One region of the Siccibacter colletis genome, then DNA from elsewhere that is predicted to be linked to it. Evidence: predicted binding sites of a transcription regulator. Region 1 holds the regulator's gene; the other holds the start of a gene.
The links. Region 1 encodes PhoB, which activates phosphate uptake and scavenging genes when phosphate is short. Its sites were predicted from a motif close to CTGTCATAAAACTGNCNNAT; they were not measured.
Positions count from the first base shown of each region.

Region 2: a site for PhoB is predicted at 4,231-4,250, ahead of pstS (phosphate ABC transporter substrate-binding protein PstS). Genes of this name have one in related genera too.

Region 1 is NZ_CP074352.1:898,420-906,551, forward strand. It holds gene KFZ77_RS04385 (DeoR/GlpR family DNA-binding transcription regulator) at 1-574, shown strand, start outside; gene sbcC (exonuclease subunit SbcC) at 596-3,751, opposite strand; gene sbcD (exonuclease subunit SbcD) at 3,748-4,962, opposite strand; gene phoB (phosphate response regulator transcription factor PhoB) at 5,150-5,839, shown strand; gene phoR (phosphate regulon sensor histidine kinase PhoR) at 5,862-7,172, shown strand; gene brnQ (branched-chain amino acid transporter carrier protein BrnQ) at 7,573-8,132, shown strand, end outside.
Region 2 is NZ_CP074352.1:4,047,990-4,056,121, reverse strand. It holds gene phoU (phosphate signaling complex protein PhoU) at 1-236, opposite strand, end outside; gene pstB (phosphate ABC transporter ATP-binding protein PstB) at 306-1,079, opposite strand; gene pstA (phosphate ABC transporter permease PstA) at 1,124-2,014, opposite strand; gene pstC (phosphate ABC transporter permease PstC) at 2,014-2,973, opposite strand; gene pstS (phosphate ABC transporter substrate-binding protein PstS) at 3,103-4,143, opposite strand; gene glmS (glutamine--fructose-6-phosphate transaminase (isomerizing)) at 4,466-6,295, opposite strand; gene glmU (bifunctional UDP-N-acetylglucosamine diphosphorylase/glucosamine-1-phosphate N-acetyltransferase GlmU) at 6,516-7,886, opposite strand.

The DNA of each region.
Region 1 (8,132 bases):
TGCTGTCGCCACGTTTTCAGAGCGTAAAACCCTGGCGCTGGATTCAAAACGCACCATCGCCAGACGCGGCGCGGCGCTGATCGAACCGGGGCAGGTGGTGATCATCGACGGCGGTACCACCACTGCAGAACTGATCACCTTTCTGCCGCGGGATCTGGAGCTGACGGTGGTAACACACAGTCCGGGCATTGCGCTGGGGCTGGCGGATCACCCCAGGATTGAGGTCGTCGTCATTGGCGGGCGGCTGTACAGGCATTCGCTGGTCGCGGTCGGTGCGGCCGCAATCGAGGGGATCGCAAAGGTGCGCGCCGATCTGTTTTTTATGGGCGTCACCGGCATCCACTGCGAGGCCGGACTGAGCACCGGCGACTATGAAGAGGCGAGCATCAAGCGTGCTTTCTCGACCCGCGCGGCGGAAACCGTGGTGCTGGCTTCGGCGGAAAAAATCAATACCGCGTCGCGCTGGGTGATTGGCGACGTCAGCATGGTGAATACGCTGGTGGTGGAAAGCGCGACCGAAGAGAGTCTGCTGACGCCGTTCACCGCCCGGGGAATCGACGTCATCAGAGCCTGACCGGGAGATCGGTCAGGCCATTTATTTCACCGCAAACTCACGCGCCAGACGGCTGACGCCCAGCCCGTTCATTTTGTGGACCTTGATTTGCACCGGGATGCGCTCTTTCATCGCCTCGACGTGACTGATGACGCCGATGGTCTTGCCGCTGGCGTTGAGGGCATCCAGCGCGTCGAGGGCGATATCAAGCGTTTCCGCATCCAGGGTGCCGAATCCCTCATCAAGGAACAGCGAGTCGATGCGGGTTTTATGGCTCACCAGATCCGAGAGCGCCAGCGCCAGCGCCAGGCTCACCAGGAAGCTCTCTCCGCCGGACAGCGTGCGGGTATCGCGCTCCGCGTCGCCCTGCCAGGTGTCCACCACTTCCAGCTCCAGCGCGTCGCTCGCTTTACGTTTCAGCAGATAGCGCCCGTGCAGGCGGGTCAGCTGGTTGTTAGCCAGCCACACCAGATTATCCAGCGTCAGCCCCTGGGCAAATTTGCGGAATTTATCCCCTTTCTGCGAGCCAATCAGATGGTTGAGCTGGCCCCAGCGCTCCAGTTCCTCACGCGCATAGGCCATCTCCTGCTGCATTCCGGCGAGGCGGGTGCGGTTTTCGGCGTCGTGGCGCAGCTGCTGGGCGATCTCGCCCTGACGCGTGGTGTTGTCGCGCAGCTGCTGAGTCAGCGCTGCCAGCCGGGCCGACACAACGGACACATCGGTATCGGCATCCAGCCCGGTCGGGCGCGCCGCCTGATGCTGCGCCAGCGCGTTTTCCGCCTGCTGCATCAGCACGCTGCATTGTTGTACCTGTCGCTCCAGCTGCTGCTTACGCTGTTCCAGCGCCACACGCTGTGCCTCATCAAGCAACGCGCTGCGGAATTGAGCCTCATCGGCAAAGGGGCTGGCATCCAGTTCTTCTGCGAAGCGCCGCTCAGCCTCACGCTGTTCAGCTTCCGCCTGCTTAAGCTGTGCCTCCAGCAGGGTAAGCTGGCCGCCGAGTGTACTGCACTCGCTGTGCAGCGTCTGCCAGCCTTCCAGCGCGCGCTCGCGTTCATGTTCAGCCAGCGGCGGCGGGGTGGAGCCGTCATCTTCCAGGGTAGCGAGCAGATTCTCCAGCGTCGCGGCCTGCTGACGCCGCTGCGGCAAGGTCTCCTGCTGGTGCAGCCACTGCTGTGACTCATGCTGACGCGCCGCCAGCCAGACGTCCTCCTCTCCGGCTGCCGGATGGGTGAGCCCGACCTGGTCCAGCGCCGTGCAGAGCGCATCACGCTGGCGGGCGATCTCCACGGTCTGGTCGTTGAGGTGCTGCTGGTCTTTCTGCAGCTGGGCTTCCAGCGTCAGGCGCTCATCCAGCTGGCGCAGCCGGGCTTCATACTGCTCCTGCTCATCCAGCCAGCCGGTAACATCGTCCTGTGGCGTCAGGGCGATACGCAGCGCGGCGCAGCACTGCTGCCAGCGGGCGTTCAGCGCGGCCTCATCTTCGTTCAGGGCATGGAGCGACGCCGCCAGCTTCTCACGCTGCTGGCGGCGCGTATCCAGCTGGCCTTTGAGCGCGAAGCCCTGTTCAGCGAGGGCCGCAACCTCTTTTTTGAGGGCGTTTAGCCGCTGCTGATTCTCGCCGGGCTGCAGCGCCTGATAGCGGGCAACGGCGGGGTGGCTGGTGGAGCCGCACAGCGGGCAGGGGGTATCCGGCTGGAGGCGGGCGCGCTCGGCTTCCAGGCTTTGAATGATGCGTTCCTGTTCCACCAGGGTTTCCAGATCGCTTTCGTGCTGGCGCTTCTCTTTGTAACGCTGGCGGCGTGCTGCCAGCTCCACCTCCTCGTCGGCAATCTGTTTATCCAGCGCGGCGAGTTCACCCTCCAGCTCTGCCCGGCGTTTGTTCAGCGCGGCGAACTGCGGTTGCAGGGCAGCAAGCTGCTGACGCTCGCGACGCGAGGCGTTCAACTGATGTAAATGAGTACTTACTTCTTCCCGGTTCAGGGAGAGCGCCGCCGCTGGCAGCAACGCCAGCTTCTGTTGACTGGCCGCGATAGCCTGCTCGCGTTCCCGGCGCTGTTTTTCATCGCGCTGCTGCTGAGCAAAGGCCATGCGCCAGCCGGTCAGCTCCGCGCTCCACAGGCGGTAGCGGTCGTGCTGGCTCAACCAGCTCTCGGTCTGGCTGATTTCAGCGTGCAGCGACCTGAGCTGGCCGTCAGCCAGCTGGCGCACCTGCTGGCGGCGTACTCTCGCCTGCTGTAAGCGAGCATTCACATTCTCTCGCTGCCGGGCGATCTGCTGCTGCGCCTGCTGACGCTCCTGGCGCTGCTGCCACCAGGGCCGCAGCTTCTCGGCGGGCAGGGCGCGGCTGAGCTGTTCCAGCGCCGGTGCGGCCTCTTTCAGCGCCTGTTCCGCCCCGGCATGCGCCTGGCGGGTGCGCTGCTGTTCCGCCGTCAGCCCGGCCAGCTGGTTCAGCCACTGCTGCTGCGCCTGAAGCGTCTGCTGTTCGGCGACACGCTGTTTTTCTTCGTCAGTAAGCGCCTGCAAACTTTGCGTCAGCTGCTGGTGCTGTTCGGCGTCGAGCAACATCACGCCCTGCGCCTGGGCTTCGAGCTTCTCCAGCGCGCTGCGCGCTTCCTTATGCTTTTCAAAGACTTTTGCCGAAATCAGGCCGTAAATTTCGGTGCCGGTCAGCTCCTCCAGCAGTTCGGCGCGCTCTTTGGCGTCGGCATTGAGGAAGGCGGCAAACTGCCCCTGGGAGAGCATCATCGACCGGGTGAAGCGGTCGTAGTCCAGCCCGGTGAGGGCGGCGACCATATCCAGCTTGTCTTTAATTTTATCGGCGAGGATTTTGCCGTCGCTGACCTGGGCCAGCTCGACGCGCGGCGCCTGCAGGTTGCCTTCGATCTGATTACGCGCCCGGTACTGGCTCCAGAACGCGCGATACGCCACGCCTTTTACTTCAAACTCCACCTCCGCCAGGCACTCGGCGGTATCGCGGGTCATGAGATCGTTCTGCGCCTGGGAAATATTACTCAGGCGCGGCGTCTTGTGATAAAGCGCCAGGCAGATGGCGTCCAGCAGGGTGGTTTTCCCCGCCCCGGTGGGGCCGGTGATGGCAAACAGACCGTTGCTGGCGAACGGCTCGGCGGTAAAGTCGATTTTCCACTCGCCTTTCAGGGAGTTCAGGTTTTTTAACCGCAGGCTCAGGATTTTCATGCGTCATCCTCCTGCTGCATCTCTTCCAGCGTTCGGGCTAACAGGGTGCGCAGCGGCGGTTTTTCTTCCTCGCTCAGCGCTTCCAGCGCCAGCCGACGGTCAAACACCTCTTCAACCTGTAGCTCGCTCAGGGTTTCGTAGTGCTCTCCGGCAGCCATCTGCTCGCGCTGTTCGCGGCTGCGGCGCAGCAGCACTACCTCTACCGGCAGATCTTCCGTCATCGCCAGCACCTGGCGCTGCATGTCATACATAAAGGCCTCGCCGCTGACTTCAATATCCAGCCACACTTTGGGGCTGGCGGGGGCATCGCGCCAGCGTTCCAGCTGGCTTTCAATCGCGGTTAAATCGCCTTTCAGCACCGCCAGCGGCTGGGTGACCGGCACCGGCAGCGGTGTAATGTCCTGGAGTTTGCCGTGGCTGAACTCCACCAGCAGCACGCTTTTCTCGCTGCCGGTTTCATCGAAGCTCAGGGCGATGGGCGACCCGCAGTAGCGGATGTGCCCGGTGGAAACCACCTTCTGCGGGCGGTGAATATGCCCCAGCGCGATGTAATCCGCGGCGGGGAAGCGCTCCGCCGGGAACGCCTCCAGGGTGCCGATATAGATGTCGCGCACCGCATCGCTTTTGCTGGCCCCGACGGTAGTAAGGTGCCCGGTGACGATGATCGGCAGGTCGCGATCCCCGCGCAGGGCGCAGGCCGCGTCATAGCACTGCTGGTAGTGATCGGTAATGGCGTGCAGCAGTTGGGTCTGTTTTTCGCTGCCGGACAGACCCGCCTGGCTTTTTACGATGTCGCGCGGGCGCAGAAACGGCACCGGGCAGAGGATCGCCCCGGGCGTGCCGTCGCGGCACTGCAGTACCCGGGCCTGGTTCTCGGCCACCAGCCCGGCGCTGGCGAACACCCAGGTGTTGAGGCAGGCCAGCAGCTCGCGGGATTCATTCAGCGTGGCGACCGAGTCGTGGTTCCCGCCCAGCACGATGAGCTGGCAGCCGGTGGCCTGCAGATTCACCACAAACCGGTTGTACAGCTCGCGGGCGTAACTCGGCGGCGTGCCGGTATCAAAGATATCCCCCGCCACGATGATGGCGTCCACCTGCTGCTCTGCCGCGGTCGCGACCAGCCAGTCGAGAAACGCCTGATGCTCGGCGGCGCGGCTTTTGGTATAAAAATTCTGCCCAAGGTGCCAGTCAGAGGTGTGAATCAGGCGCATGCGGGGATCCTTCATGGAAAAAATGCGTGGGGGCGATTATAAACAAGCTGGACGGGAGATGTCGCGACGCTGTGACATACTCATTTTCTGCGGTCATATACCGGTCATGTTTTTCATAAATCTGTCATAAATGTGAAGCATAATGGCGCCGCGTTTAATATTGATGACTTATATAACAGGGCAAATTATGGCGAGACGCATTCTGGTCGTAGAAGATGAAGCTCCTATCCGTGAAATGGTGTGCTTCGTGCTCGAGCAAAACGGCTTTCAGCCTGTTGAAGCTGAGGATTATGACAGCGCAGTAAACAATCTCAATGAACCCTGGCCCGATCTTATTTTGCTCGACTGGATGCTGCCTGGCGGTTCCGGCCTGCAGTTCATCAAGCATCTCAAACGCGAAGCCCTCACCCGTGATATTCCGGTGATGATGCTGACCGCGCGCGGTGAAGAGGAAGACAGGGTACGCGGGCTGGAAACCGGTGCCGATGACTACATCACCAAACCCTTCTCGCCGAAAGAGCTGGTGGCGCGCATCAAAGCCGTTATGCGCCGCATTTCGCCGATGGCGGTGGAAGAGGTGATCGAGATGCAGGGCTTAAGTCTCGACCCGTCATCACACCGCGTCATGACCGGCGACAATCCGCTGGACATGGGACCGACTGAATTTAAGCTGTTACACTTCTTCATGACTCACCCGGAGCGCGTATACAGCCGCGAACAGCTGCTGAACAACGTCTGGGGCACCAACGTGTACGTCGAGGATCGCACGGTGGATGTGCATATTCGTCGTCTGCGCAAGGCGCTGGAACACAGCGGCCACGATCGTATGGTGCAAACGGTACGCGGGACGGGATATCGTTTCTCTGCGCGTTTCTGACAATCTGACTGGAGTGTGACCCGTGCTGGAACGGCTGTCATGGAAAAGGCTGGTGCTGGAGCTGGTGTTATGTTGCCTTCCCGCATTCATCCTTGGCGCGATATTTGGTTATCTGCCGTGGTTTTTGCTGGCGGCGGTAACCGGACTGCTCATCTGGCATTTCTGGAATCTTCTTCGCCTCTCCTGGTGGCTGTGGGTTGACCGCAGCATGACGCCGCCGCCGGGCAGCGGCAGCTGGGAGCCGCTGCTCTACGGGCTGTACCAGATGCAGATGCGCAATAAAAAGCGCCGTCGCGAACTGGGTAGCCTGATCAAACGCTTTCGCAGCGGGGCCGAGTCGCTGCCGGACGCGGTAATCCTCACCACCGAAGAGGGTACCATGTTCTGGTGTAACGGCCTGGCACAACAGCTGCTGGGGCTGCGCTGGCCGGATGATAACGGGCAAAACATTCTCAACCTGCTGCGCTATCCGGAATTTACCGAATACCTTCACAAGCAGGACTTCTCCCGTCCGCTCAATCTGGTGCTCAACAACGGCCGCCATCTGGAGTTCCGCATTATGCCTTACAGCGAGCAACAGCTGCTGATGGCGGCGCGGGACATCACCCAGATGCACCAGCTCGAAGGGGCGCGGCGCAACTTCTTCGCCAACGTCAGCCATGAGCTGCGCACGCCGCTGACGGTGCTACAGGGCTATCTGGAGATGATGCAGGAGCAGAAGCTTGATGAGCCGTTACGCTCCCGGGCGCTGCACACCATGCGCGAGCAGACCTCCCGCATGGAAGGGCTGGTGAAACAGCTACTGACGCTGTCAAAAATTGAGGCGTCGCCGACGCTGGTGCTGAATGAAAAGATTGATGTGCCGATGATGCTGCGCGTCGTGGAGCGCGAAGCGCAAACCCTCAGTCACGGCAATCACGTGCTGCACTTTGAGATCGAGCCGGATCTGGTGGTGCTCGGTAATGAGGAGCAGCTGCGCAGCGCGATGTCGAACCTGGTGTATAACGCGGTTAACCATACGCCGGTGGGCACCGAGATCACCGTATGCTGGAAGCGCGTGCCGCACGGTGCCTGGTTCAGCGTTTCTGATAACGGGCCGGGGATCGCCTCAGAGCACATTCCGCGCCTTACCGAGCGCTTCTACCGGGTCGATAAAGCGCGCTCGCGCCAGACCGGCGGCAGCGGGCTGGGGCTGGCGATCGTCAAACACGCCGTGAACCATCACGACGCCCGACTGGATATCGAAAGCGCGCCCGGAAAAGGAGCCTGCTTCTCCTTTACCCTGCCTGAACGGCTGATCGTGCAGCCGTCGCGCGAAGCGGTCACCTCTTAAGCTGTCAGCATCACTTTCCATCAGGCCAGATTTCTGGCCTTTTTCCTTTTCGCATAAGTAAAACCTATGATTGCTTTCCGCCAGTTGATGCTTTTTTGGTCGCATGAATGGCGGTGGCTAAAGTGAATAAACAGTGTTTTAAACTGGTCCGTTTTGCATATCTGGAATAATGGTCTGGTTTTACGATCCCGCCTTGCCTTTAAACGTTATAAGCGTTTAAATTGCGCCCCTGTTGTTACCTGTCAGACTGTGATTGCGCGGTAATTCGAAAAACTATTCTTCGCCTGCGTAACCGGGAAGCATATCCCGCTGTTTTTCAAGGTAATCACCACTTTTTCGCCACGTTACGGCGAAAAGCCTTTTTAACGACAACACCATATCCACGAGCCGTAAGAGTTTTATGACCCATCACTTAAAATCACGCGACATTATTGCCCTGGGCTTTATGACCTTCGCGCTGTTCGTTGGCGCAGGCAATATCATCTTCCCTCCAATGGTTGGCTTACAGGCAGGCGAAAACGTCTGGACTGCCGCGTTGGGTTTTCTGCTTACTGCGGTTGGTCTGCCGGTACTGACGGTGATTGCACTGGCTCGCGTGGGCGGCGGTGTTGATAACCTGAGCACGCCGATTGGCAAAAAAGCGGGCGTGCTGCTGGCTACGGTGTGCTATCTCGCTGTCGGGCCGCTGTTCGCCACGCCGCGTACCGCCACCGTCTCCTTTGAAGTGGGCATCGCGCCGCTGACCGGCACCGGCGTTGCGCCGCTGCTGATCTACAGCATCGTCTACTTCCTGCTGGTGATTGGTGTGTCGCTCTATCCGGGCAAACTGCTGGATACCGTGGGCAATTTCCTTGCGCCGCTGAAAATTCTGGCGCTGGTGGTGCTGAGCGTGGCCGCTATCGTCTGGCCGGCGGGGGATATCAGCGTGGCGACCGACGCCTATCAGAATGCGGCATTCTC
Region 2 (8,132 bases), 920 kb from region 1:
CGTTTGGCAATGATGCGCACGCAGGCTTCATCGATCGCCACTTCCATCATGTTGACCTTCTGGTCACCGTCGATGACGCGCTTCGCCAGCTCGCTGTCCTGATTGTGCATCGCCGTGATGGCGTCAGACAGCTGCTGCTCCACCAGCCCGCCCATGGTCATCACCTGGGTGCGGATGTGCTCCAGCTCAGCGTTGAACTGGCCGGAGATATGTTTATTCAGATTCAGGTTATCCATGATTCCTCCCGTTGCCCGGACGCGTGGTGCCTGTCACAGCGTGGCGACAGGCAGTAGCATCAGAGCCGATCAACCGTAGCGGCCAGTAATGTAATCTTCAGTTTGCTTCTTCTTCGGACGGGTAAAGAGTTCGTCGGTATTGCTGAACTCGATAAGCTCGCCGAGATACATAAACGCGGTGTTATCAGAACAACGCGCAGCCTGCTGCATGTTGTGGGTAACGATAACTACGGTGTAATCCTGCTTCAGCTCGGTGATCAGCTCTTCGATGCGCCCGGTAGAGATCGGATCCAGCGCCGAGCAGGGTTCATCAAGAAGCAGCACTTCCGGGCGAATCGCGATACCGCGGGCGATGCAAAGACGTTGCTGCTGACCACCGGAGAGAGAATACCCGCTCTGGTGCAGCTTATCTTTGGTTTCATTCCATAATGCGGCTTTGGTCAACGCCCACTGCACGCGCTCGTCCATATCGGCACGGGAAAGCTTCTCGAACAGGCGCACGCCAAAGGCGATGTTGTCATAGATAGACATCGGGAACGGCGTCGGCTTCTGGAACACCATGCCCACTTTGGCGCGCAGCAGCGCGATGTCCTGGCTGTGGGTGAGGATGTTCTCACCGTCCAGCAGGATTTCACCTTCGGCGCGCTGCTCCGGGTAAAGCGAATACATTTTGTTAAAGGTACGCAGCAGGGTGGATTTACCGCAGCCCGATGGCCCGATAAACGCCGTCACCTGATTCTTTGCGATATCCAGACTGATGTTCTTCAGGGCGTGGAATTTGCCGTAGTAGAAGTTCAGATCGCGAACCTGAATTTTGTCCGCTGGGGTATCAACAATACTCATCTCAATCTTTCCTCATCCGACGCAGCCTGTGCAGCGCCGCAAAATTAACCGTGTTTACCTTTGGCGAACAGCACGCGCGCCAGGATATTCAGCAACAGGACGCACAGCGTAATAATCAGCACCCCGGCCCAGGCCAGCTGTTGCCACTCGGCAAACGGACTCATGGCGAATTTAAAAATGGTTACCGGCAGGTTAGCGATAGGCTGCATCATGTCCGTGCTCCAGAACTGGTTGGAGAGCGCGGTAAACAGCAGCGGTGCGGTTTCGCCTGCGATACGGGCTACGGCCAGCAGCACGCCGGTGATAATCCCGGAAACGGAGGCTTTCAGCGTAATGGCGGAGATCATCTTCCACTTCGGCGTACCGAGAGCGTAAGCCGCTTCACGCAGGCTGTCCGGCACCAGCTTCATCATGTTCTCGGTGGTACGGATTACGATAGGCACCTGCAGCAGCGCCAGCGCAATCACACCCGCCCAGCCGGAGAAGTGCTCCATCTGCGCCACCACGATGGTGTAGACGAACAGGCCCACCACGATAGACGGGGCAGAGAGCAGAATATCGTTGATGAAGCGGATGACTTCAGCGAGCCATGATTTACGCCCGTACTCCGCCAGATAAATACCCGCCAGGATACCTAACGGCGTACCGATAACCGTGGCCCACAGGATCAGCAGGCCGCTGCCCGCAAGGGCGTTCGCCAGACCACCGCCTGCGGTGTTCGGCGGCGGCGTCATCTCGGTGAACAGCGCCAGCGACATGCCGTCGATACCGCGCGTGACGGTAGAGAACAGGATCCACACCAGCCAGAACAGACCAAACGCCATGGTCGCCATAGAGAGCGTCAGGGCGAGACGGTTCTTCATGCGGCGCTTCGCCTGCATTTTACGGCGCGACTCCGCCAGACCGGCGGTATGTTGAAGTTCTAAGGTAGCCATTAGCGCGCCCCCTCGTTTTTCGCCAGACGCATGATCATGAATTTAGAAATCGCGAGTACGATGAAGGTGATCACGAACAGGATCAGACCCAGTTCCATCAGCGCGGCCACATGCAGACCGGATTCCGCTTCGGCGAACTCATTTGCCAGCGCGGAGGTGATGCTGTTACCCGGCATATAGAGCGAGGCACTGTCGAGCTGGTAGGTGTTACCGATGATGAAGGTCACTGCCATGGTTTCCCCCAGCGCACGACCGAGGCCCAGCATCACGCCGCCGATAACGCCGTTTTTGGTGAACGGCAGCACAATGCGCCAGATCACTTCCCAGGTGGTGCAGCCGATGCCGTAGGCCGACTCTTTCATCATCACCGGAGTTTGTTCAAACACATCGCGCATTACCGCCGCGATGTAAGGGATGATCATGATGGCGAGAATGACGCCCGCCGCCAGGATACCAATCCCGAATGCCGGACCAGAGAACAGCGCGCCAACAAACGGAATATTGGACAGCACGTTGCCGACCGGCTCCTGGAAATACGTCGCGAACAGCGGGGCGAAGATAAACAGCCCCCACATGCCGTACACGATACTCGGAATAGCCGCGAGCAGTTCAATGGCAATACCCAGCGGGCGTTTCAGCCAGGCCGGGGCCAGTTCCGTCAGGAACAGCGCAATACCGAAGCTCACCGGGACGGCGATCAGTAGCGCAATAAAGGAGGTCACCAGCGTGCCGTAGATCGGCACCAGCGCACCGTAGATGTCGTTAGGCGCATCCCACTCTTTGGTCCAGAGGAAGGAGAAGCCAAACTTCTGAATACTTGGCCAGGAGGAGATGATAAGGGAGATGATAATGCCGCCCAGCAGCAATAGCACAATCAGCGCAGCCAGTCTTACCAGCGCGCTGAATATCATGTCACCTTTTTTGCCTGGAGGCGTAAATGCAGGCTTGGTTGCAGCCATAAGTTACTCTTTAGGTTTAGGTACTGACTCTAACAAACTGCCCGGTTGCGTGAGCGTACCGGGCCTGAAAATCAACTATAACATCCTGTTATGCGGGCGGATAACGCATTGTCATCCGCCCCGATACGCTTAGTACAGTGCTTTACCGCTGCTGTCTTTTACGTTGGTTTTCCATGCTGCACGAATCTGCTCAACAACGCTGTCCGGCAGGCTGGCGTAATCCAGGTCGTTCGCTTCTTTGGCGCCGTCTTTGAAGGCCCAGTCGAAGAACTTCAGCACTTCAGCGCCCTGCTCAGGTTTCTTCTGCTCTTTGTGAACCAGGATGAAGGTGGTGGAGGTAATCGGCCACGCATCGTCACCTTTCTGGTTAGTCAGGTCCTGTGCGAAGGATTTGCTCCAGTCCACTTCTTTCGCGGCGTTGGAGAAGCTCTCTTCGGTCGGGCTTACCGGCTTGCCGTCAGCAGAGATCAGCTTGGTGTAAGCCAGGTTGTTCTGCTTAGCGTAAGCGTATTCAACGTAACCGATAGCACCCGGCAGACGCTGTACGAAGGCTGCGATACCGTCGTTACCTTTACCGCCCAGACCGGTCGGCCAGTTAACGGTAGAGCCAGAGCCTACTTTAGATTTCCACTCTTCGTTCACTTTGGCCAGGTAGCCGGTGAAGACGAAGGAGGTGCCTGAACCGTCAGCACGACGCACAACAGCGATGTTCTGAGAAGGCAGTTTCAGACCCGGGTTGAGTTTGGTGATTGCCGCGTCATCCCATTTTTTGATTTTGCCCAGGTAGATGTCACCCAGGGTTTTGCCGTCCAGCACCAGCTCACCGGTTTTGATGCCCGGAACGTTGATGGCCAGCACCACACCACCGATAACGGTCGGGAACTGGAACAGGCCTTCCTGCTGCAGTTTCTCGTCAGACAGCGGGGCGTCAGAGGCGCCGAAATCAACGGTGTTAGCGATAATCTGTTTTACACCACCTGAGGAGCCGATACCCTGGTAGTTCACTTTGCTACCGGTAGCTTTCTGATAGGTATCTGCCCATTTGGCATACACCGGCGCAGGGAAGGTTGCACCCGCGCCAGTCAGGCTTGCCGCTGCGTTAACAGCGAAAGCGCTCAGGGAGAAGGTCGCGGCGACAACAGTTGCGACAGTGGTACGCATGATGTTCATAATGTCTCCTGCAAGGTGTTCGTAAGGTGTTGTTTAGTTTCCACGATGAGCAAAATAGGACAAACAGGTGACAGCTAAATGTACGAAATATGACAGTTTTGTGACAACGGGATCTTGTCGATAAGATTTTTCGTAAAACTATGTCTTTTCAATCAGATAACGAGAAAGATGACGACAGGATGTCGGTAAAATTTTATTTTTATTACAGTGAAAAAATAGCCGAATATGACAGAAAGTCATTTCTGAAGCGCATCTGATGGTGAGAATTGCGGGCGGGGATAAAGATAAAATGCCCCGCTTATTATCAAGCGGGGCGTGAGAATTACTCGACGGTCACCGATTTTGCCAGGTTGCGCGGCTGATCGACGTCGGTGCCTTTAATAAGCGCGACGTGATAGGCCAGCAGCTGCAGCGGAACGGTATAGAAGATCGGGGCGATGCTCTCTTCCACATGCGGCATCTGGATAATGTGCATGTTATCGCTGCTGGTGAAACCGGTATCCTGATCGGCGAAGACAAACAGCACACCGCCGCGGGCGCGTACTTCTTCGATGTTGGATTTCAGTTTTTCCAGCAGCTCGTTGTTCGGCGCCACCACGATCACCGGCATGTCAGCGTCAATCAGCGCCAGCGGGCCGTGTTTCAGCTCCCCTGCCGCGTAGGCTTCAGCGTGGATGTAGGAGATCTCTTTCAGCTTCAGCGCGCCTTCGAGGGCAATCGGATATTGATCGCCACGGCCAAGGAACAGCGCGTGATGCTTGTCAGAGAAGGCCTCCGCCAGCGCCTCGATGCGTTTGTCCTGAGAGAGCATCTGCTCGATACGGTTCGGCAGCGCCTGCAGGCCATGCACGATGTCCTGTTCAATCGCCGCGTCCACGCCTTTCAGACGGCTCAGTTTCGCCACCAGCATCAGCAGCACGGTCAACTGGGTGGTAAACGCCTTGGTAGACGCTACGCCAATTTCGGTGCCCGCTTTGGTCATCAGCGCCAGGTCAGATTCACGCACCAGCGAGGAGCCAGGCACGTTGCAGATCGCCAGCGAGCCCAGATAACCCAGCTCTTTCGACAGACGCAGCGCCGCCAGAGTATCTGCGGTTTCGCCGGACTGCGACAGGGTTATCATCAGGCTGTTACGGCGCACGGCGGATTTACGGTAGCGGAACTCAGAGGCGATCTCCACGTCACACGGCACGCCAGCCAGCGATTCAAACCAGTAGCGCGACACCATACCGGAGTTATATGACGTGCCGCACGCTACGATCTGGATGTGCTCTACCTGCGACAGCAGCGCGTTCGCCTGCGGGCCCAGTTCGCTGAGATCAACCTCACCGTGGCTGATGCGCCCGGTCAGGGTATTTTTGATAGCGTTTGGCTGCTCGTAAATCTCTTTCTGCATGTAGTGACGGTAGATACCTTTATCGCCCGCATCGTACTGCAGGTTGGATTCGATCTCCTGACGCGTGGTTTCCGCGCCAGACTTATCGAACACCTTCACGCTGCGGCGGGTCACTTCGGCAATATCGCCCTCTTCAAGGAAGATAAAGCGGCGGGTCACCGGGAGAAGCGCCAGCTGATCGGAGGCGATAAAGTTTTCCCCCATGCCGAGGCCGATAACCAGCGGGCTGCCGGAACGGGCCGCCAGCAGGGTGCTCGGGTCGCGGGTATCCATGATCACCGTGCCGTAGGCACCGCGCAGCTGCGGGATAGTACGCAGCACCGCTTCGCGCAGCGTACCGCCCTGGGCCAGCTCCCAGTGCACCAGGTGAGCGATAACTTCGGTGTCGGTTTCGGAGACGAAGGTGTAGCCGCGCGCTTTCAGCTCTTCACGCAGCGGTTCGTGGTTTTCGATAATGCCGTTGTGCACTACCACGATATGTTCAGAAACATGCGGGTGCGCATTCCCTTCTGACGGTTCGCCGTGGGTCGCCCAGCGGGTATGGGCAATCCCCGTACCGCCGTGCAGGGCGTGCTCTTCTGCCGCCTGAGCCAGCATCTGGACTTTGCCAAGACGGCGCAGACGCGTCATCCTGCCTTCACTGTCCACCACCGCCAGACCCGCAGAGTCATAGCCGCGATACTCCAGACGACGCAACCCCTCGAGAAGGATCTCAGCAATATCACGTTGCGCGACCGCGCCAACAATTCCACACATAGTTTTTGATTCCTGATTCTGGCATTACGCCACGCGTTGTCTGACGACCTTGTTGCCCTTTTACCGGGCGCCCCGAGCCTTGTAGAGAGTGGGGTTATTATTCTGGTACTGCTGGTGGGCGGGAGATTATGTTATCCCCTCATCCCGGCACGTCGCAGACGCTTTCACATCCCCGACGTGCAAAACGTTCAGCGGGCAGCAAAATGCCGCCCGCCGCGTATTACTTTTTCTTCACCGGACGCTGCCAGCCCTGCTTGTGCACCTGCGGAACGCGGCTCAGCACCAGCTCGTGCTCTGCAACATCGCGCGTCACGGTGGTGCCTGCGGCGATGGTGGCGCCGTTGCCGACGCTAACCGGGGCCACCAGCTGGGTATCGGAGCCGACAAACACGTCATCGCCAATCAGCGTTTTATGCTTGTTCGCGCCATCGTAGTTGCAGGTGATAGTGCCCGCGCCGATATTTACGTTATCGCCAATCTCGGCATCGCCCAAATAGCTGAGATGACCCGCTTTGGAGCCTTTGCCCAGGCGCGCTTTTTTCATCTCAACGAAGTTGCCGACGTGGGCGCCTTCTGCCAGCTCTGCGCCCGGGCGCAGACGGGCAAACGGCCCGATGGTGCAGGCGGCGTCGAGGCGCGCATCTTCCACCACGGTATAAGGGCTGATTTCGCAGTCATCACCGATGACGCTGTTTTTAATCACGCAGCCGGTACCGATCTTCACGCGGTGGCCGAGGGTGACCTGACCTTCGATGATGACGTTAGTGTCGATCTCAACGTCGCGGCCATGCGTCAGCTCACCGCGCAGATCGAAACGGGCCGGATCGAGCAGCATCACGCCGGCAAGCAGCAGTTTTTCCGCCTGCTCTGCCTGATACACGCGCTCAAGACGGGAGAGCTGCAGGCGGTTATTCACGCCTTCCACTTCACTCAGGCGATCCGGGTGCGCAGCAACCACCTCACGGCCTTCCTGATGCGCCATCGCGATCACGTCCGTAATGTAATATTCGCCCTGCGCATTATTGTTGTTCAGCTTGCCCAACCAGCGCTTCAGGTCGGCCCCGTTGGCCACCAGAATTCCGGTGTTGATTTCGTTAATCTGGCGCTGCACGTCGGTGGCGTCTTTATGTTCGACAATGCCGACGACCGCGCCATTCTCACGCACGATGCGGCCATAGCCGGTCGGGTCGTCGAGTTTGACGGTCAGCAGACCAATGCCGCCCTGCGGCTTCGCCTCACGCAGGCGCGTCAGCGTCTCTAAGGTAATCAGCGGCACGTCGCCGTAAAGCATCAGGATGTCTTCGTCATCGGCAAAGAACGGGGCGGCCTGCTGCATCGCGTGTCCGGTACCCAACTGTTCGGCCTGCAATACCCAGTTCAGCGCGTCGCCGCGCAGCGTCTGCTTCAGCAGTTCACCGCCGTGGCCATACACCAGATGCACGTTTTTCGCGCCTGATTTAGTAGCGGTATCAATGACATGCTGAACCATTGGTTTCCCGGCGATACGGTGCAGCACCTTCGGCAGATCGGAATACATGCGGGTCCCTTTGCCAGCGGCGAGGATCACCACGCTTAATGCACTGTTTGACATACGCGTCCTGATTCAAAATTTGGTAAGAAGTAAAACGGTTTCACGTTGAAAATTCTACATATTTTTCAGCATGAAATGGCACCACTGAAAGCGACATTTTTTCGTTATCCACAGGCGTTTTCAGCCCCATCTCAGGCCTTTTCTGCCTGTTCTGAGCGGATAACAAACCGTCCGGGCCGTGAAATTCTCCACAGTGTAGCGCTTTTTTAATTGTCTGAAATTAAGTGCTGCATCCGGAATGAGAAG